3 regions of the Pantoea sp. Lij88 genome follow, and region 3 is predicted to be linked to each of the others. Evidence: predicted binding sites of a transcription regulator. Region 3 holds the regulator's gene; each other region holds the start of a gene.

Region 1 (6,684 bases), 460 kb from region 3:
ATTTTTGTGCTTACATAGCGGGCAAAAAAATCAAATGATGTTTGCGATTTATGTGGATACCATCAAAATTCTGGCGGGCATATTCTCATTTCTGTGAGCACTACACCTGTTCAGGTAGTGAGTGCAAAATATACGCCAATGGTTTACTTCCTGAACACTTATATTCACAGTTCTGATTAATTTAAGAATTGTCCTGGTTAGGGCCTGAGCCCTGGCGCGCTGCGCCTCACAGTGCTGTGCGGGCAAATCTTTTATCCTGAACGCCGCCGTATCGTCAGATAAATCAGCAGTCACCTTAACGAAACGGCTGACGCCTCATGCCGGTGCAGTTACACGTTATTTATCGGCCTGATGCGCGGTAAACGTGCAGACCGGTGATAGCGCACTGATGACGGGAAAAACAGACCCTGTAAGGATGAAAAGCGATGCGTGAAACAGATTTTAACGTCGGATACCCGTCTCATCGCGTACCGATGATGGGACGCAATGCCGTCGCAACCTCACAACCGCTGGCGGCGCAGGCGGGTTTACGGATGCTGCAACAGGGCGGGAACGCCGTGGATGCCGCTATCGCTACCGCCCTCGCTTTAACCGTGCTGGAGCCCACCGGAAACGGCATCGGCAGCGATGCGTTTGCCATTGTCTGGGACGGCCGCGAGCTGCATGGGTTAAACGCCTCAGGCCGTTCGCCTGCCGCCTGGCATCCCGAACGCTTTGCCGGTCTGAGTGTGATGCCTGAAACCGGCTGGGAATCCGTTACGGTGCCAGGCGCCGTCTCAGCATGGGTCACTCTGGCGAAGCGCTTCGGGACCTTACCGCTGACCACCCTGGCGCAACCGGCGATTGACTATGCGCGGGACGGTTTTCCGGTATCACCGCTAATTGGTCAGTTGTGGCAGCGCGGCTATGACAAGCTGCAGGATCAGCCAGGTTTCACAGACTGCTTTGCACCGCAGGGCCGTCCGCCCCGCACAGGTGAGCTGTTTCGCAATCCGGCTCAGGCCCGCACCCTGCAGGAGATCGCTGAGACGGAGGGCGAAAGTTTTTATCGCGGCGCACTGGCGCAGAAGATGGCGGCCTTCGCCCGTGAACATGGCGCGGCCCTGACGCTGGAGGATTTGAAAAACCATCGTGCCGACTGGGTGACCCTGCTGTCACATCCGTTTGCCGGGGGATCGGTGCAGGAGTTGCCGCCTAACGGTCAGGGCATTGCGACCTTAATTGCACTCGGCATTCTGGAAGCGTGGGAGATCAACCGTTATGCGCCCGATTCACCGCAGTGGCTGCATCTCTCCATCGAGGCAATGAAACTGGCGCTGGTCGATCTGGACCGTTACGTCACCGATGAAGATCACCTCGAATTTCCGGCGGAATTCCTGCTGAGCAAAGACTATATCCGCCAGCGGGCAGCCTTAATTGACCCTGACCGGGCGGGAGATTTCCGCTTTGGCTCACCGCAGCAGAGCGGCACGGTGTATGTCGCGACGGCTGATGCCAGCGGCATGATGGTCTCGTTCATCCAGTCTAACTACATGGGATTTGGCTCCGGCGTAGTGGTTCCCGACACCGGCATCAGCCTGCAGAATCGCGGCGCGGGCTTTTCACTCGATCCGGACCATCCTAACGTCGTCGCGGGCGGTAAGCGCCCTTTCCACACCATCATCCCGGCCTTTGCGCTGGATGAGCAGGGTCAGCCGCTGATGGCGTTTGGCGTGATGGGCGGCCCGATGCAGGCGCAGGGACATGTCCAGCTGGCGCTGCGGATTATGCTGCACCGGCAGAATCCGCAGGCCGCCATAGATGCGCCGCGCTGGCGCGTAGTGCAGGGCCGCGAGGTGGTGTTTGAATCGACACTCGACCGTAATACCCTGAGCACACTGCGCCGCATGGGTCACAATGTGGTACTGGAAGATCCCCTGAGCAATTACAACTTTGGTGGCGCGCAGGCGATAGTGCGCGATCCGCAGGGCTTCTATATTGCAGCCAGTGAGAGTCGTAAAGATGGTCAGGCGGTGGTGTTTTAAGGCTGCCGCGTTTGAGCGTCAGGCTGCTAAACATGACGTTCAGGTACGCGCGCTGACGCGCAGGCGATCCCGTTGTGTAACCGGGGTTTAAGAAAGCATCTGTTTCACAGGTGGTTTCACATTGTGCCGTGACTCCGGTTTGTTCTATTCTTTAGGCCATTCCTACCTGGACATCAGACAGTTTCACCGACAGGAGTTGACCCAATGGCTTCAGGACTTACACGCCTTATGGCACGTGGCGGCATTATGCTCGCTGGCGCGCTGATCGTGCTGCAACTCACCGCATGTGGTGATAAAGAAGGCGAGCAGCGCAAAGCATTTATCGATTTTCTCCAGAATACCGTGATGCGCAGCGGCGAGCATCTGCCCAGCCTCAGCGAAAACCAGAAGCAGAGCTTTGGTAACTTCGCCAGCGATTACGCCATTATGTATGGCTTCTCGCAGCAGGCGAACAAAGCGGTTGAACAGGGCATGCGCCCGGTGGTGGATGAGCTTTCTGCCATTCGCGTTCCGCAGGATTATCTCACTCGTCGCGACTCCCTGCGTCAGGCCAACAGCGCGCTGGTGATCGTCACCCAGCAGATTGAAAGCGCAAAAATGCAGGCTGACAGCAGCAAAGCAGCCCTTAAGCAGTCGGATGATCTGAAAAAAGTCTATGACACCGCCTACAACAAAGTGGTGACGGTGCCCGCCAATCAGCTGATTCCGCTGCTGCCAAAACTTCAGGCGCTGAGCCAGGGTGCTGTGCAGGCTGGTGATTTCCTGCAAACCCAGGGAACCCGTGTCAGCTTCAATGATGGCGGCGTGCAGTTCCCGACGCAGGATCAGGCTTCGCAATATAACGCGCTGATGAGCACCTTATCCGCCAATTCGCAGGCGCTTCCTCAGGCACAGGCTGCCGTTCAGGGTGGTCTGCAGTAAACCCGCTTTCCGGGCAGGCGTTGATCGTCTGCCCGTCTCTTCTGCTTTTTTTTGGCTCTGTTAATCCCCCGCTAAATGAAGTGTGATCTGGCGCATTTTCGACCAAAAATAGTTTGTGATCTAAGTCACATTTATATAACAAATCCCCCGCCGCTAAGTGTGATTCATCTCACAGATCACCGGCCACCCCGATTAAAAAACCGGCAAAACAATCCCTTACGCCTGTTAAAATGTGATCCGAGTCACGCTAACCACCCCTGCCACCACCCTGAATGAGTGATATAGATCACACTTATTCCGTGCGCTACGCAGTGTCAAATTCGCGTGATAGAGTCCGCGTGCATACAGTAATACCACCGGCTATGCGTCGGGGTGGCTAAACAAAAACAAGCGCGCTCTCCTATTGAAGCGCGTCTCAATAAGGGGTGGGTTTATGTCCTCATCAGTGAAGGTCAAAGTACAGAGCTTTGGTCGCTTTCTGAGTAATATGGTGATGCCAAACATCGGGGCGTTTATCGCCTGGGGTATCATCACCGCGCTGTTTATTCCAACTGGCTGGATCCCTAACGAAACGCTGGCCAAACTCGTTGCGCCGATGATCACTTACCTGCTGCCACTGCTGATCGGTTTCACCGGTGGGCGTCTGGTGGGCGGCGATCGCGGCGGCGTGGTCGGTGCGATTACGACCATGGGTGTGATTGTCGGTGCAGATATGCCGATGTTCCTCGGTGCGATGATTGCCGGTCCGCTGGGCGGCTGGGCAATTAAGTCGTTCGACCGGGCGATTGACGGCAAAATCAAAAGCGGCTTCGAGATGCTGGTTAACAACTTCTCGGCCGGTATTATCGGGATGATCCTGGCGCTGCTGGCGTTCCTGGCGATCGGTCCGCTGGTTGAAGGTCTGTCTCACATTCTCGCCGCAGGCGTGAATCTGATGGTGCAGAACAACCTGCTGCCGCTGACCTCCATCTTCGTTGAACCGGCAAAAATCCTGTTCCTGAACAACGCCATTAACCACGGTATCTTCTCACCACTGGGCATCCAGCAGGCGAGTGAAGCCGGCAAGTCGATCTTCTTCCTGATCGAAGCCAACCCGGGTCCGGGTATGGGCGTGCTGATGGCCTACATGTTCTTTGGTCGTGGCAGTGCTAAACAGTCTGCGGGCGGTGCGGCAATTATCCACTTCCTCGGCGGCATCCATGAGATCTACTTCCCGTATGTGCTGATGGCCCCTCGCCTGCTGCTGGCGGTGATCCTGGGCGGTATGACCGGCGTCTTCACGCTGACCGTACTGAACGGTGGCCTGGTCTCTCCTGCCTCACCGGGTTCAATCCTGGCCGTGCTGGCAATGACGCCAAAAGGTGCCTACTTCGCGAACATCGCTGCTATCGCCGCCGCCTTCGCCGTCTCCTTCGTGGTTTCCGCTATCCTGCTGAAAACCAGTAAAGTCAAAGAAGATGACGATATCGAAGCCGCGACCCAGCGCATGCACGAGATGAAAGCGCAGTCTAAAGGCCAGAACGTGGCGGGCGCAGCCATTGCCAGCGATGCCATGAGCGTCGAACTGCACCACGTGCGTAAAATCATCGTCGCCTGTGATGCCGGTATGGGTTCCAGCGCCATGGGTGCAGGCGTACTGCGTAAGAAAGTGCAGGATGCCGGTCTGAGCAATGTGTCGGTCACCAACACCGCGATCAACGCCCTGCCGGGTGATGTTGATCTGGTGATCACCCATCGCGACCTGACCGAACGTGCTATTCGCCAGGCCCCGCATGCACAGCATATCTCGCTGAACAACTTCCTCGACAGCGCGCTCTACAGCACCCTGACCGAACGTCTGGTGGCGGCGAACCGCAGTGATGTGCATCGTGAAACGGTGAACACTGCGCTCTCTGACAGCTACGATGAAGGCAACGCCCACCTGTTTAAACTGGGTGCGGATAACGTCTTCCTCGGCCTGACCGCCAGCAACAAAGAGCAGGCGATTCGCTTTGCCGGTGAACAGCTGGTGAAAGGCGGTTACGTCGAGCCTGAATATGTTGAAGCGATGCTGGCGCGTGAAAAGCTGACGCCGACCTACCTCGGTGAGTCGATTGCGGTGCCGCACGGCACGGTCGAAGCGAAAGATCGCGTGCTGAAAACCGGCGTAGTGTTCTGTCAGTATCCGGCAGGCGTCCTGTTCGGCGAAGAGCCTGACGACGTCGCGCGCCTGGTAATTGGTATTGCTGCCCGTAACAACGAGCACATCCAGGTGATCACCAGCCTGACCAATGCGCTGGATGATGACAGCGTGATTGAGAAGCTGGCGAACACCACCAGCGTGCAGGAAGTGCTGGACCTGCTGTCAGGTAAGCCTGCAATCGCGTAATTTAGAGCAATTATTTTCCCTGGGGCGGTCATGCCCGTCCCGATTTCCTGGGGCGGGTTTGCCCGCCCCATCGTCATTTGATATGGGTCAAAAATTATGAAAGCGTTACATTTCGGAGCAGGAAACATTGGTCGCGGCTTTATCGGCAAATTACTGGCTGATGCAGGTATCGAACTGGTTTTTGCTGATGTGAATCAGACGGTGCTGGATGCACTGAACGCGCGTCATGAGTATCCCGTTCATGTGGTTGGCGAGCAGGCCAAAGTAGAAACCGTTAAAGGCGTCAGTGCAGTCAACAGCACCAGCGATGAGATCATCACCCTGGTCTCTGAAGTCGATCTGGTCACTACCGCTGTAGGTCCGCAGATTCTGGAGCGTATTGCCGGCAGTGTGGCTAAAGGTCTGGCAAAACGCAGCGACGACGGCAACACCCGTCCGTTAAATATCATCGCCTGCGAGAACATGGTGCGCGGCACCAGCCAGCTGAAACAGCATGTGCTGAAGGCGCTGCCGGCGCAGTATCACGCCTGGCTGGAGCAGCATGTCGGCTTTGTGGATTCTGCTGTCGATCGCATCGTGCCCCCCTCTGAAGCGGGCAGTACCGATCCACTGGAAGTGACCGTTGAGACCTTCAGCGAATGGATCGTCGATAAAACCCAGTTTAAAGGCGATCTGCCGACCATTCCGGGCATGGAGCTGACCGATAACCTGATGGCGTTTGTGGAGCGTAAACTCTTCACCCTGAACACCGGTCATGCGATTACCGCCTACCTCGGCCAGCTGGCCGGTCACCAGACCATCCGTGACGCGATCCTCGATGAAAAAATCCGGGCCGTGGTCAAAGGCGCGATGGAAGAGAGCGGTGCGGTGCTGATTAAGCGTTACGGTTTTGACGCGGAGAAGCATGCGGCCTACATCCGGAAGATTCTGGGTCGGTTTGAAAATCCGTATCTGAAAGATGATGTTGAGCGCGTAGGCCGCCAGCCGCTGCGTAAACTCAGCGCGGGCGATCGCCTGATCAAGCCGACGCTGGGCACGCTGGAATATGGTTTACCGCACGCCAGCCTGGTGCAGGGGATTGCCGCCGCGATGCACTATCGCAGCGATCAGGATCCACAGGCGCAGGAGCTGGCCGCGCTGCTGGCAGAAAAAGGCCCACAGGCGACGCTGGCTGAGATTTCAGGGCTGGATGCCGACAGCGAAGTCGTGGCTTCTGTGGTGAGCGCCTGGCACGCTATGGCATAATGCGCGCGTGTCAGTGATGCAAGCCGGGCGCATTTCGCCTGCGCCCAACGGCGGTATAGAACCCATGCAGGCAATAATGGAAGAGAAGCAGGCTTTTGAGAACCGGGTGCTGGAGCGCCTGAACGC
Region 2 (6,684 bases), 1.1 Mb from region 3:
GCGTCGTGCAGACCACCGAACGCGACGAATTTATCTATCATGAAATGATGACCCACGTTCCGCTGCTGGCACACGGCGCGGCGAAGAGCGTCCTGATCATCGGCGGCGGCGACGGTGCCATGCTGCGTGAAGTGTCACGTCATCCGGAAATCGAAAAGATTACCATGGTAGAGATCGATGCTGGCGTGGTCACCTTTTGTCGCCAGTATCTGCCGAACCACAGCGCAGGCGCCTATGATGATCCGCGCTTTACGCTGGTGATTGATGACGGCGTTAACTTCGTCAATCAGACCCAGCAAAAATTCGATGTCATCATCTCTGACTGCACCGATCCGATCGGTCCGGGCGAGAGTCTGTTTACCTCCGAATTTTATGCCGGTTGCAAAGCGGCCCTTAATGAAAATGGCATCTTCGTGGCGCAGAATGGCGTCTGCTTCCTGCAGCAGGATGAGGCCGTCAACAGCCATCGCAAGCTGAGCCACTACTTTGGCGATGTGAGTTTCTATCAGGCGGCGATTCCGACCTACTACGGCGGCATCATGACTTTTGCCTGGGCAAGTGATAATCCGGCGCTGCGCCAGCTTGATGCTGCCACGCTGCAGGCACGTTTCGAGGCCGCTGGCCTGACCTGCCGCTACTACACACCAGCGATCCATACCGGCAGCTTTGCCCTGCCACAATATCTGTTAAATGCGTTATCGGCCGCGTGCTGATCGTGCATTTTTAAGGGGGTGAACAAAATTGCAAAAGCTAAAACTACATGGCTTCAATAACCTGACGAAAAGCCTGAGTTTTTGTATTTACGATATCTGTTATGCGAATACTGAAGCTGAACGCGATGGTTACATCGCCTACATTGATGAACAATATAACGCTAACCGTCTGACGGAAATCCTGACGGAGACCTGCTCAATCATCGGCGCTAACGTGCTCAATATTGCGCGCCAGGATTATGAACCGCAGGGAGCCAGCGTCACGATTCTGGTCAGCGAAGAGCCTATCGATCCCAAAGATATCGATAACTCCGAACATCCTGGCCCGCTGCCTAACTCGGTGGTGGCGCATCTCGATAAAAGCCATATCTGCGTGCATACCTATCCGGAAAGCCACCCGGAAGGCGGACTCTGCACGTTCCGCGCCGATATCGAAGTCTCCACCTGTGGTGTGATCTCACCGCTTAAAGCGCTGAACTACCTGATCCACCAGCTGGAGTCTGACATTGTCACCGTCGATTACCGGGTGCGCGGTTTTACCCGCGACGTGAAAGGGATGAAGCACTTTATCGATCACGAGATCAATTCGATTCAGAACTTCATGTCTGACGATATGAAAGCGATGTATGACATGGTGGATGTGAATGTTTATCAGGAAAACATCTTCCATACCAAGATGTTGCTGAAAGAGTTCGACCTTAAACACTACCTGTTTAACACCCGCCCGGAAGATCTGAGCCCGCAGGAGCACAAGCGTATTACTGACCTGCTGTGGAAAGAGATGCGTGAGATCTACTACGGCAGAAATATTCCCTCAGTGGGCCTGAAGACCCTCTGAGTATCAGGCGCGCAGCGTTAAAGCCTGCGCGTCTCATCCCCTTGTTTCCCCCCGCCGGTTTTACACTGTGCTGAAAAGAGGGCGCGTTCTGTTCAGGCGGAAGTCAGCGCAAGCGTAATGCCACGCTCGCGCAGCGTGCGGCAGACATCTTCATTTAACCGACTGTCGGTGACTATATCGGTCAGATCATCCACCGGTGAGGCGCAGAACAGCGACCAGGAACCATATTTGCTGCTGTCCGCCAGCAACACCCGACGTGCGGCATTGGCCAGCAAATCGTGTTTCAGCCCGGCTTTCTCCTCGGTCGGCGTGGTAATACCGCGCTCAAGGCTCCAGGAGTTACAGCTGACAAACGCGATATCGGGATTGATGCTGCGCAGCAACCGGCGTCCATGTTCGCCCACACAGGACTGACTGGAGTCGTCGATCCGGCCGCCAATAATTGTCACTTCAATCTGCTTAAATTCAGACAGAAACAGCGCAATGTGCAGGTCGGCGGTAATCACACGCAGCGGCAGATGGGTGAGCTGACGCGCCAGCTCCAGCATGGTGGTGCCTGCATCCAGCACCACCGCATCTCCCGACCGGACAAAGCTGGCGGCGCATTCCGCGATCGCCTGCTTCTCGGCCAGGTTACGCTGCATTTTCTCCAGTGTGGTTGGCTGGGCAGGAATAAAACGATTCAGGGTAACGCCGCCATGACTGCGGCTGATCACGCCCTCTTTATCCAGCTTAATTAAATCACGTCGAATCGTGGCGGGTGAGGCGGAAATCGCACTGACCAGTTGCTCAACAGTCACCAGATTATGGCTTTTCAGGTAATCCATAATCTGGTCAAGACGGCTCTGTCCCTTCATATTTCCCTATGCGAGCTGCATCGCGAGTTTAATAGAGATCGCCATGCTGTCAGACTTCGCTTTACCTGTCCAGGCGATATCAAATGCCGTGCCGTGGTCAGCCGAGGTGCGGATAAATGGCAGGCCTGCGGTGATGTTCACCCCATCATAGAAGCCCAGCAGTTTAAGCGGGATGTGCCCCTGATCGTGGTACATCGCCACCACCATGTCATAGCGTCCATCCTGGCACTGCAGGAACACCGTGTCCGGCGGGCAAGGCCCGGAGACATCAATCCCCTGCGCTTTCATCGCCTCAATCGCCGGGGCAACGGTGGTGATCTCCTCATCGCCAAACAGCCCGTTCTCACCGGCATGCGGATTGACGCCCGCCACGGCAATACGCGGGGCGCGGTAACCCACACGACGCAGGAAGGTGTCCGCCATACCAATCACGGTTTTGATGCGTGTCTGATTCAGCGTGTCGAGGAACTTACGCAGCGCAATATGCGTCGTGACATGAATGACTTTCAGCTTATCGGTGTAGAGCACCATGGCGTAATCTTTGGTGTCGGTAAGGTGCGCCAGCAGTTCGGTGTGACCCGGATAGAGATGGCCCGCCGCATGCATCGCCTCTTTGTTCAGCGGCGCGGTAGCAATAGCATGTACCTCGCCCGCCAGCGCCAGTCCGGTGGCACGCTTCACGCAGCGCCACGCCAGATCTCCTGCCTCTTTCTGCACGACGCCAGGTTTCAGCGCATCGGGATCGGCCAGCGGCTCATCAATGACGTTGATGATGCCCGGCGCAAACCGCGCATCCTGTACCCGGTCCAGCACCCGCAGCTCGGCCTGTGGCGTAATGTTCATCGCCATAATGCGGCGCAGTGTACTGGCACAGCCAATCACCACGGCAGGAATGCCATTCAGCTCACCTTCAGAGAGTGATTTGATGATGATTTCCGGGCTGATTCCCGCCGGATCGCCCATGGTGATCGCAATAATTTTACTCACTCGACTTCTCCTCAATAAAACCAATGGCTGCTACCAGGGTATTTTCATCACCAAAGCCACCCGCTTTGGTCATCACCGGCAGAGTAAATTCACTGTTAAGCAGAACCCCGTGCGGCACACAGCCCGCCACCAGACCCTGAATTTTAAAACCGCTGGCCCCGAGTGCCTGCGCGACGGCAATCGCCACGTCGCCTCCCGACAGATAGAGCGCATGCGGCAGCTGCGCCCGGCACAGGCTGAAGGCCATTTCGCCCAGCAGCTGACAGATCGCCTCGCCCAGCTGCTGGCGCGTCACGCTGTATTGCTGGCAGAGATTTTCGATCTCGTGTCGCTGGAATGCATGCTGGCAGGTGCGGATCACCGTGTGGCGACCGGCACGCAGTGCGGTGGTCGCCTGTTCGATCCAGCGACTCCGGTCGGGCCAGGCGGGCTGCTGAAACAGCTGACGGATATCGACATCCACTATCTCAACGGCGCGGTAATGACGCAGCGCGGCGATCTGCTGCTCTGCCTGATGGCTCATCGATCCCACCACCGCCAGCACAGGCCGCGCGGGGTAAACGGAGAGTGCAGCACCCAGCGCATCGCTTAACCCGGCAGCGCCCACCAGCAGGGGCGTCTCGCTCAGACGCGACGCAGCCGCGATCAGTCGTGCCAGGTCGTCTTCCGTTTCAGCATCCACCGCCACCACGCCCTGCGCCGCCGCTAATACCGCATCAAGCCGATCGCTGCGCAGCGTCGCGAGATCGATCTCCGTGCCGTCGATCTGCATCTGATCGAGGATGCGGGCACTGCGGATCGGGGTTTTGGGATCGCTGGCAAATTCGGTGTCCGTCAGTAAGCGCTGATCGACCCACACCTTGCCGTCACGTGTGGTGCGGCCCAGCCGCGGTACGGCCGGTGCCACCAGCGCCATTTTTTTGCCGCTGGCGCGAAGCGCAGCCACCGTTTCAGCGCCGACGTTGCCGCGCAGCGTGGAGTCGATCTTTTTAAACAGCCAGCCCTGCTGAAGCTGTTCCGCATAGTGCTGCACCACCTGAGTGACGCGCTCTGCGGCCAGGCTGGCGCTGACGGCCCGGCTGTCGGTGCTGATCACCAGCACATCCGCGGCTTCGTCTGGCAGTGATGCTCCGGTGCCGAACAGCACATGTACACGGGCGCCAGCCTGTGCCAGTCCGCTACCTGCATCGTTGGCACCGGTAAAGTCATCGGCGATGACCAGCACCGGGGTTTTCCATATTGATGAGCCCATCCTCACTCCTGTCAGGCTATTGCCGCTGCATTTGATTATATTCAATCATGATTGATTATATGTGAGCAAGTTCAAATTAATCGAAATCGATATGCCTTATAAAACTAGCCACAGAGAGTGACTGACTTCGCATTGCGCTGAGCAAAATTAATCATTTACTCAGACATGACAGAAATAAGGGTATGAAATGAACATTAACAGCACGGTGATCAGCGGATATCAGGCGTTAAACGACATGCGCTATCTGCTGGAGGGAGTATCCACGGCGGTGGTGGTTACGGACCGGAACATTGAGGCGATTCCGGCGGTACAGGCGCTGATGGGTCAGCTGCGGGATCGGATTCCGCGCATCAGCCTGGTAAACAGCGTTCCCCCTGAGCCCAGCCAGCATGACGTAGCCGCGATTATCTCAGCGCTCTCCCAGGGCCAGGCCGACATGGTGATTGGCATCGGCGGTGGCAGCGTGCTGGATGTAGCGAAGCTGCTGTCAGTGCTGTGCATGGATGGAGCACCGACGCTGGACGCACTGCTGGCTGGCGAAAAACCGGCGCGCCGCACCCGCTCAATGTTAATTCCCACCACTGCCGGCACCGGCTCGGAAGCGACGCCGAATGCGATTCTGGCGATCCCGGAGAAAGAGACCAAAGTCGGCATTATTTCACCGGTGATGCTGCCCGATGTGGTGGCGCTGGTGCCGGAACTCACCACCAGCATGCCGCCACACATCGCCTCCTCGACCGGTATTGATGCGCTTTGCCATCTGATTGAGTGCTTCACCGCCAACGTGGCCAATCCGGTCAGCGACAACTATGCGCTGATTGGGATGAAGAAGCTGTTCGCTAATCTCGAAACCACCCTGCGCGAACCCGGGAATTTGCAGGCGCGGCTGGAGATGCTCTGGGCCTCTTACTATGGCGGCGCGTCTATTGCTCACGCGGGTACGCATCTGGTGCATGCCCTCTCATATCCACTCGGTGGCAAATATCACCTGCCACACGGCGTCGCCAACGCCATTCTGCTGGCCCCCTGCATGCGCTTTGTCCGTCCGGCCGCCGTGAGCAAATTTGCTCAGGCCTATGACCTGCTGCCCGATGCCGACCTTCGTCTGAACGATGACGAGAAATCACACGCGCTGGTTGACTACTTCACCGCGCTGGTGGCACGACTGCAACTGCCTGCCAGCCTGGAAGCGCTGGGCATCGGCCCGAATCAGCTTCCCGGGTTAGTAGAAGCCGCACTCGACGTTCAGCGTCTGATGAAAAACGTGCCGATGGCGGTCACCGCCGACGATGTGCGCGCCGTCTACCTGACGCTGTTCCCTTCCTGCCAGGCGTAATGAGGATTGTCATGAATAAGAAAATAAACGGCGTACTGACCGCCATCGTCACCCCCTTTGACCGTGAAGGTGCCTTTGATCCGGTGAGGCAACGTGAGCAGGTCAGACGCCAGATCAATGCCGGAAACGGCATCTTCTGTGGCGGCACCAACGGCGAATTTTTTGTGCTGAACGAGCAGGAGAAGATCGCGGTCACCACCACCTGCGTCGATGAGGTCAACGGCCAGGCACCGGTAGTGGCACATATCGGGGAGATCTCGACCCGTGAAACGATCCGGCTCGGCAAACAAATTGCCCGCCTTGGCGTGGATGCCGTCTCAGCGATCACGCCGTGGTTCGTTCCGCTGAAGCAGCAGGAGCTGATCGACCACTATCAGCGCGTGGCCGACGCGCTGTCGGTGCCGCTGTTCCTCTACAACATTCCGGCGCGCACCGGCAATACGCTGCAGCCAGAGACTGTCCGTACGCTGGCTGCGCACCCGAACATCATCGGCATCAAAGATTCAGCGGGCAGCTATGAAAGTCTGAGCGGTTTTCTGCAGGCCACCGCCGACTGTGAGGGCTTTGATGTGCTCAACGGCCCGGATTCACTGATTCATCAGGGATTCGTTGATGGCTGCCCCGCCTCTATTTCCGGGCTGGCAAACGTGGCACCCGCGGCGATTAACGCCATCTGGGCACGCTTCAGTGCCGGCGATATT
Region 3 (6,684 bases):
CCAGCGCCCGGTGCTGAATGCGGACACGGGTGGCGCTGTAGCCGTTCTGGCTGACGAACATAATGGTCATCAGGATCCAGTAGGGCTTAGGGATGTTGAAGAACAGCGCCAGCGCGCTGCCCAGCATCAGCATGACCGCAAAGCGACCGGCCGTGCGCAGCGCCGACGAGCGAAACGAGAGATAACTGCGCAGCGCCGGTAACAGCGGCAGACGGCGCTGGCGGTCCGCCATCAGATCGCGCTGATACAGGGGTTTCTGGGTGCGCAGGACCCGCGCAATGCGGTTGAAGTGGTAAAGGCAGAAGTTACCTACCGGATTGTCGGGATGCTGATGGGCGATCTTCTCCAGCGCGCCGAGCTGTTTATCCATCGCAAAGCGATCGGGTAGCTGGTGATAAAGGATGTTATCCGCCAGCACCCGCAGCCGGGCCGAGATGGTTTTGGCATTCCAGCGGATGACCGCTTCGGCATGGCTCTGTTCGACCAGCTTCTGCACCTCTTCCGGCCGATGCAGGCTGACTGAGATGTGCTCCTGCAGATCCAGCGCCACCTGAAAGGCGCGCGTCAGCCGCTTATGGCTGTGATCGCGGCTGGCCGACAGCATGTGCATCTGCTGATAACAGGTGTTGATCAGATCGACCACTTTCTGCTGACGCGCCAGCAGCGGCGGCAGGGCCTTTTCCGGATCGGTGAGCTGAGTCAGCAGGGTATATTTAGCGTCGCAGTAGTTAGCCAGCTCGCGGTAGATGAGGCTGAGGCTCTCGCGCATCGGCTGCTCTTTCCACAGCCAGAACCAGAACCAGTTAAACACCCCATACCAGAGCGTGCCGCCGATATAGAGCAGCGGGGTGACATAGATGGGCATGCGGCCAATCAGGCTGAGGGTAAAGATAGCGGCGATAAGGGTGCCGGGCAGCAGGCGGCCATGCAGCGGACTGATTTCACCGGTGACGCCGAGCAGCAGGGGCATGGCGAAGAGGATCAGCGGCAGTGGGATAGCATGCAGGGTGAGCCACTGAATGAGAAAGCTGCCGAGGGCAAACAGGCTGCCGCCAACAATGAGACGTTTGAAGAAGCGTTTATGCGGGGTATCCAGACCGGCGATGTTGCAGCAGGCGGGCACTAAGGAGAACAGCAGACCTTTTTGCAGGTCGCCAGCCAGCCAGCCCAGCGCCACCGGCAGACAGAGCACCAGCGTTTGCCGCAAGGCGTAGTTAACTTCAGGATGGTAAATGATTCGACGCCACATCGGCCCAACACAAACAATAACGGCGTGATGTTGCCATCACGCCGTGGGTGACAGGAATTAACGGGTGCCGTAAACGACGATGGTTTTGCCGTGTGCGGAGATCAGGTTCTGATCTTCCAGCATCTTCAAAATACGGCCCACGGTTTCGCGTGAACAACCAACAATCTGGCCAATTTCCTGACGAGTGATTTTAATTTGCATGCCGTCGGGATGCGTCATGGCATCTGGCTGTTTCGCCAGGTTGAGCAGGGTCTGTGCAATGCGCCCGGTGACGTCGAGGAAAGCGAGGTTACCCACTTTTTCAGACGTGACCTGCAGGCGACGCGCCATCTGCGATGAGAGTCGCATCAGGATGTCGGGGTTAACCTGGATCAGCTGACGGAATTTCTTGTAAGAAATCTCCGCCACTTCGCACGCGCTTTTCGCACGTACCCAGGCGCTGCGCTCCTGGCCTTCTTCGAAGAGGCCAAGCTCACCAATGAAATCGCCCTGATTCAGGTAGGAAAGAATCATCTCTTTGCCTTCTTCATCTTTAATCAGAACCGCGACGGAACCTTTCACGATGTAGTAAAGCGTTTCAGCTTTTTCACCTTGGTGAATCAGCGTACTTTTGGATGGATACTTGTGAATATGGCAATGGGACAGGAACCATTCGAGTGTAGGGTCTGTTTGCGGTTTGCCGAGAACCATTCGCTATTATCCTCTGTTGTAATCGTGCCCAAAATACAGGGGGCAGTTTTCCCTGTCAGGCGGTGAAAGCTTCAAGCGTTTCCATTTCAGGAAATCATTCGGGCCGCATCAGGCGCAGTGCGCATCATCCTTCCCGGCTTCGTCATCGGGTGACGAAAAATATTTTCAGCACTGTTTGTAGCACAGCTTTTGCCGACTGTCTTCTGTTGTCTCGCTTCAGCTACAGGCGGATTTCTCTGGATTGCTGTTTACCAGGCGAAAGCGTACTCTGGCGACAAAACAGCGTATTCCGGAGCAAAAATCATGCAGGCAAGAGTGAAATGGGTAGAAGGGCTGACATTCCTCGGAGAATCCTCATCCGGCCACCAGATACTGATGGATGGCAATTCGGGTGATAAAGCGCCCAGCCCAATGGAGATGGTGCTGATGGCGGCCGGTGGATGCAGCGCGATTGATGTGGTTTCAATTCTGCAAAAAGGCCGCAATGATGTGGCTGATTGTGAAGTAAAACTGACCTCAGAACGTCGTGAAGAGGCGCCGCGAATCTTTACGCACATCAACCTGCATTTTATCGTGAGTGGTAAAGCGCTCCAGGATAAAGCGGTCTCACGCGCCGTGGATCTTTCTGCTGAAAAATATTGCTCGGTGGCCATCATGCTGGGTAAAGGTGTGACGATGACGCATAGCTATGAAGTGGTTGAGCTGTAATGGCCGCAGGGATCATCGCAGACCTGTTAACTTCACTTCTAGTGTCTGATGCAGGTTGCTTTAAGACTGTGCCTGCGCAGAGAACCGGGTCAGATCGGAAAGACACAAAAACCGCCATCCATGGCATGCTCGGCCCGCGCGATTACGCACCTCATCCCTGAGGTGCGCCCGTTGCCGGGCCAACGCGTTGCGTTGTTCAAAAACGCTCCCGGCGTTTTTGTCCCAGGCGCGGGACGCTTTCCTCTTCTGACCCGGTTCCCTGCGTGTTGAGCTTATCTGTTGCTGTCAGATTCTTTGTATGCAGGTTTTGTTTGTAGCGGCCTTACTGAAACCGGATGCGGTTGCCGGACGTGAAGCGAAGGGAGCATACGCCTGTAGCAAAGCATAGCGGGCCAGGGACAAAAACGCCGGGAGCGTTTTTGAACAACGCAACGCGTTGGCCCGGTACGGGCGCACCTCAGGGATGAGGTGCGTAATCGCCCGCGCTGAGCCTGCCAGGGATGGCGGTTTTGCGTCTTTGCGAAAGGCGTATGCTCCCTGCAGCCTGCTCAGCAGTAAGCCTTTATCCGCAGAAAAGCCGGTTTTAAATTTTGCGAAAGGCATCTGCTATCTGAGGGTTTTTTGCTGACCTCTTACTCTATCCGTTTACCTTCCATCAGCCGTTTTACCAGCGGGCCCATGATCAACTCCATCGCCAGACCCATTTTGCCGCCGGGCACGACGAGCGTATTAATGTGCGAGATAAACGATCCCTGCAGCATCGCCAGCAGATAGGGGAAGTCGATATCTTCCAGCGCCTGAAAGTGAATCACTACAAAGCTCTCATCCAGTGACGGAATGGCGCGGGCCGCGAACGGGTTTGAGGTGTCGACGGTCGGGACGCGCTGAAAGTTAAGGTGTGTGCGTGAGAACTGTGGCGTGATGAAGTTGATGTAATCCTCCATCGAGCGCACGACGGAATCCATCACCGCTTCGCGTGAATGACCGCGCTCGCCGGTGTCGCGCACCAGCTTCTGAATCCACTCCAGGTTAACAATCGGCACCACGCCAACCAGCAGATCGACCTGTTCCGCGACGTTGTGCTGCGCCGTCACCACGCCGCCGTGCAGTCCTTCATAAAAAAGAATGTCGGTGTTCTGCGGCAGTGGCTGCCAGGGCGTAAAGGTGCCGGGCACCTGATTCCACGGCACCGCTTCATCGTAGGTGTGCAGATATTTACGCGACTGCCCCTGTCCGCTTTGACCATACTCTTTAAAGCTCTGCTCCAGCAGACCAAAGTCATTGGCTTCCGGGCCGAAATAGCTGACATGACGTCCTAAATCGCGCGCCTTACGAATCGCCATATCCATTTCAGGGCGGGTAAAACGGTGAAAACTGTCACCTTCCAGCTCGGCCGCATGGAGATCGAGCTGCTGAAAGATTTTGCGAAACGCGAGGCTGGTGGTGGTGGTTCCTGCGCCGCTGGAACCGGTCACCGCGATAATGGGATGACGTGCAGACATAGAAAAGCTCCCTGTGAGGTCGGGCGATGAGCATTGTTATCATGAAATGGTGCCGGGTGCATCAGCCACGAAATTCTTTGCGCGGCATGATATTGACCGATTCATGCAGTTCCGACCACACCAGCACGACTTCGCCGGTTTCCAGCTGACGTCGCACATCAGCCACCTTGTCCAGCAGGCTGCGTTCCTGCTCGCCGTAGTCTGTGCCTTCGCGCAGCACAAAGGTTTCAATCAGATTTTCAAGGGTCTCAGGTGAGACCTGTTGCCAGGGAATAATCACGAGATCAGTTATCCAGAAAAGGGGCGATCCACTGCGGGATGCGCTGTTCCAGCCACATTTCAGGCTGGCGTAACGTCCCGCCGACAAAACCTACGTGGCCGCCGTGGGGTGTCAGTTGATAAGTAATAGTGGCAGATAATTGGCTGCTGTGCGGGATCACCTCATCACTCATAAAGGGATCGTCTTTCGCGTGGATGATCAGCAGCGGTTTCTCTGCGTGCTTCAGCCAGGGCATGGCGCTGGCGCGATGATAGTAATCGGCCGCATCGACAAAACCGTGGGCGCGGGCCGTAATCGCATCATCAAAATCGCGCAGTCGCCGCAGCACTTTGAGCTGCGCCAGATTGACCGGCAGCGTGTCCGGCCAGGCGTGCAGTTTGCGGCGGGCGTTTTTCTTGAGCTGCGCCAGCAGGTAGTACTGATAGAAGCGCGAGAAGCCGCGTTCCAGTTTGACGCTGCACGGTTCCAGCAGCAGCGGGGCGGAGACAATCACGGCCGCATCGACCTCAGCGGCTACGCCTTGCTGACCCAGCAGACAGCCCAGCATGTTGCCACCCAGCGAAAAACCAACGGCAGCGGTGGGCACGTGGCCCCAGCGGGTGCGCAGCCAGTGCAGGAAGAAACGGGCATCTTCGGTTTCGCCGGAGTGATAGATGCGATTGAGCCGGTTAGGCTCGCCGCTGCAGCCGCGAAAATGCATCACCACGGCCAGCCAGCCGCGCGCGCGGCAGATGTCCATCAGGCCATGAATATAGGGGCTGTGAAAGCTGCCCTCCAGGCCATGAAATAGCACGACGCGCGGTTTATGCTGCGCCCGCTGGGGATCTTCGCTCCAGGCGAGATCGACGAAGTCGCCATCCGGCAGATCGAGGCGCTGCCAGTGAGGATCGAACGCGCTGTGGCGACGTAACAGGCGTGGCAGCATCGTCTGCAGATGCGCGTTACGCAGACTGTGAGGTGGCGTGAAGTGCTCGTTTTCCGGTCCGGTAAATTTCATGTGGTAAAAGCTTGTCTGTTCCATATCACACTGTTAGCTTCGATGAGTTTTTTCTTGCAGGGTAAGGAGTACCCGATTGCCATGGAACTGAGTCTTTTCTTATCAATGTTGGGATTTCTTTGGGTCGCGGCCATTACGCCGGGTCCCAATAATATGTTACTCACCGCCTCGGGCGCTAATTTTGGCTTTCTGCGCACCCTTCCGCTGATGATCGGCATCATGATCGGCATGCAGGTGATGCTGCTGATGGTGGCCTTTGGCGTTGGCGGTCTGATTCTGCTCTATCCTTCGCTGCATCTGGTGCTGAAAATCGCCGGTAGTCTCTATCTGCTCTGGCTGGCGTGGAAGATAGCGACGTCCAGCTATGAAAAGCTGGAAACGGATCAGGCGCCGGATGCGCCAATGCCGTTCTGGCAGGGTGGGCTGTTGCAGCTGATCAATCCCAAGGCCTGGCTGATGGCGCTGGGCGCGGTCGCCAGCTTTAGCCTGGCGGGTGATGCGTATCGCCATTCGGTGATGGCGATAAGCGTCGGCATGTTTCTGGTTAATCTGGTGTCGGGCGTGATCTGGATGGGATTTGGCGCGATGATCGGCCGTATTCTGCGCAGCCGCCGCGCCTGGAAAATCTTTAACCTCGCCATGGGGCTGCTGACCGCCGCCTGCGTGCTGCTAATCTGGCACTGAGTCAGCTGGATGCGCGTTCAACGCGCGTCCAGGGCAGCACCTCACGAATCACCGGCGCGTTCGGGTTACGGATCTTCTGCAGCAGTAGCTGCACGCTGCGCGCGCCCAGCTGATTCATCGGCTGTTCAATAGTGGTGAGCGGCGGATTCAGGCTGCGGGTAAACGGCACGCCATCAAATCCGACTACCGCCAGATCTTCCGGGACGCGCAGACCCGCTTCCAGCGCCGCATGTACCACGCCCACCGCCAGCACATCTGAAACCGCAAACACCGCATCCGGCGGTTCCGGCAGCGCCATCAACTCCCTCAGCCCCTGGCTGCCCGCCTCAGGAGAGATTTCGTAAGTATAGGAGACGCCGGACCACGCATACCCCAGCTCCTCAATCGCCTGCCGGTAACCCTTTTCACGATGATGCGAGTAGAGGTAACGCATGTCGCCATTGACCAGCCCGATACGTTTACGTCCCTTACCCGCGAGGTAATGAACGGTGTCGCGCGCGGCTTCAAGGTGATCAATGCTGACCGAGGAGGCGGGGATATCCGGATCAAATTCACAGCACTGCACCCAGGGCGC

Evidence for each region. The regulator CRP, encoded in region 3, controls carbon source genes, mostly activating them, when cyclic AMP is high. The targets are predictions, from matches to a motif close to ATGTGANNNNNNTCACAT.
Region 1: the regulator CRP is predicted to act here: its motif matches at 3,220-3,237, upstream of PU624_RS22060 (PTS mannitol transporter subunit IICBA).
Region 2: the regulator CRP is predicted to act here: its motif matches at 4,707-4,724, upstream of PU624_RS19190 (iron-containing alcohol dehydrogenase).

Annotation. Positions count from the first base shown of each region.
Region 1 is NZ_CP118269.1:3,907,035-3,913,718, forward strand. Features, by position in the region: gene PU624_RS22050 (gamma-glutamyltransferase family protein) at 426-2,024, shown strand; gene PU624_RS22055 (DUF3053 domain-containing protein) at 2,229-2,945, shown strand; gene PU624_RS22060 (PTS mannitol transporter subunit IICBA) at 3,379-5,313, shown strand; gene mtlD (mannitol-1-phosphate 5-dehydrogenase) at 5,410-6,558, shown strand; gene mtlR (mannitol operon repressor MtlR) at 6,575-6,684, shown strand, end outside.
Region 2 is NZ_CP118269.1:3,256,188-3,262,871, forward strand. Features, by position in the region: gene speE (polyamine aminopropyltransferase) at 1-713, shown strand, start outside; gene speD (adenosylmethionine decarboxylase) at 742-1,551, shown strand; gene PU624_RS19175 (DeoR/GlpR family DNA-binding transcription regulator) at 1,644-2,408, opposite strand; gene PU624_RS19180 (D-threonate 4-phosphate dehydrogenase) at 2,415-3,395, opposite strand; gene dtnK (D-threonate kinase) at 3,388-4,647, opposite strand; gene PU624_RS19190 (iron-containing alcohol dehydrogenase) at 4,835-5,983, shown strand; gene PU624_RS19195 (dihydrodipicolinate synthase family protein) at 5,995-6,684, shown strand, end outside.
Region 3 is NZ_CP118269.1:418,739-425,422, forward strand. Features, by position in the region: gene PU624_RS05770 (YccS/YhfK family putative transporter) at 1-1,249, opposite strand, end outside; gene crp (cAMP-activated global transcriptional regulator CRP) at 1,307-1,939, opposite strand; gene PU624_RS05780 (OsmC family protein) at 2,243-2,647, shown strand; gene PU624_RS05785 (phosphoribulokinase) at 3,280-4,149, opposite strand; gene PU624_RS05790 (YheU family protein) at 4,211-4,429, opposite strand; gene PU624_RS05795 (hydrolase) at 4,434-5,450, opposite strand; gene PU624_RS05800 (LysE family translocator) at 5,508-6,110, shown strand; gene PU624_RS05805 (LacI family DNA-binding transcriptional regulator) at 6,112-6,684, opposite strand, start outside.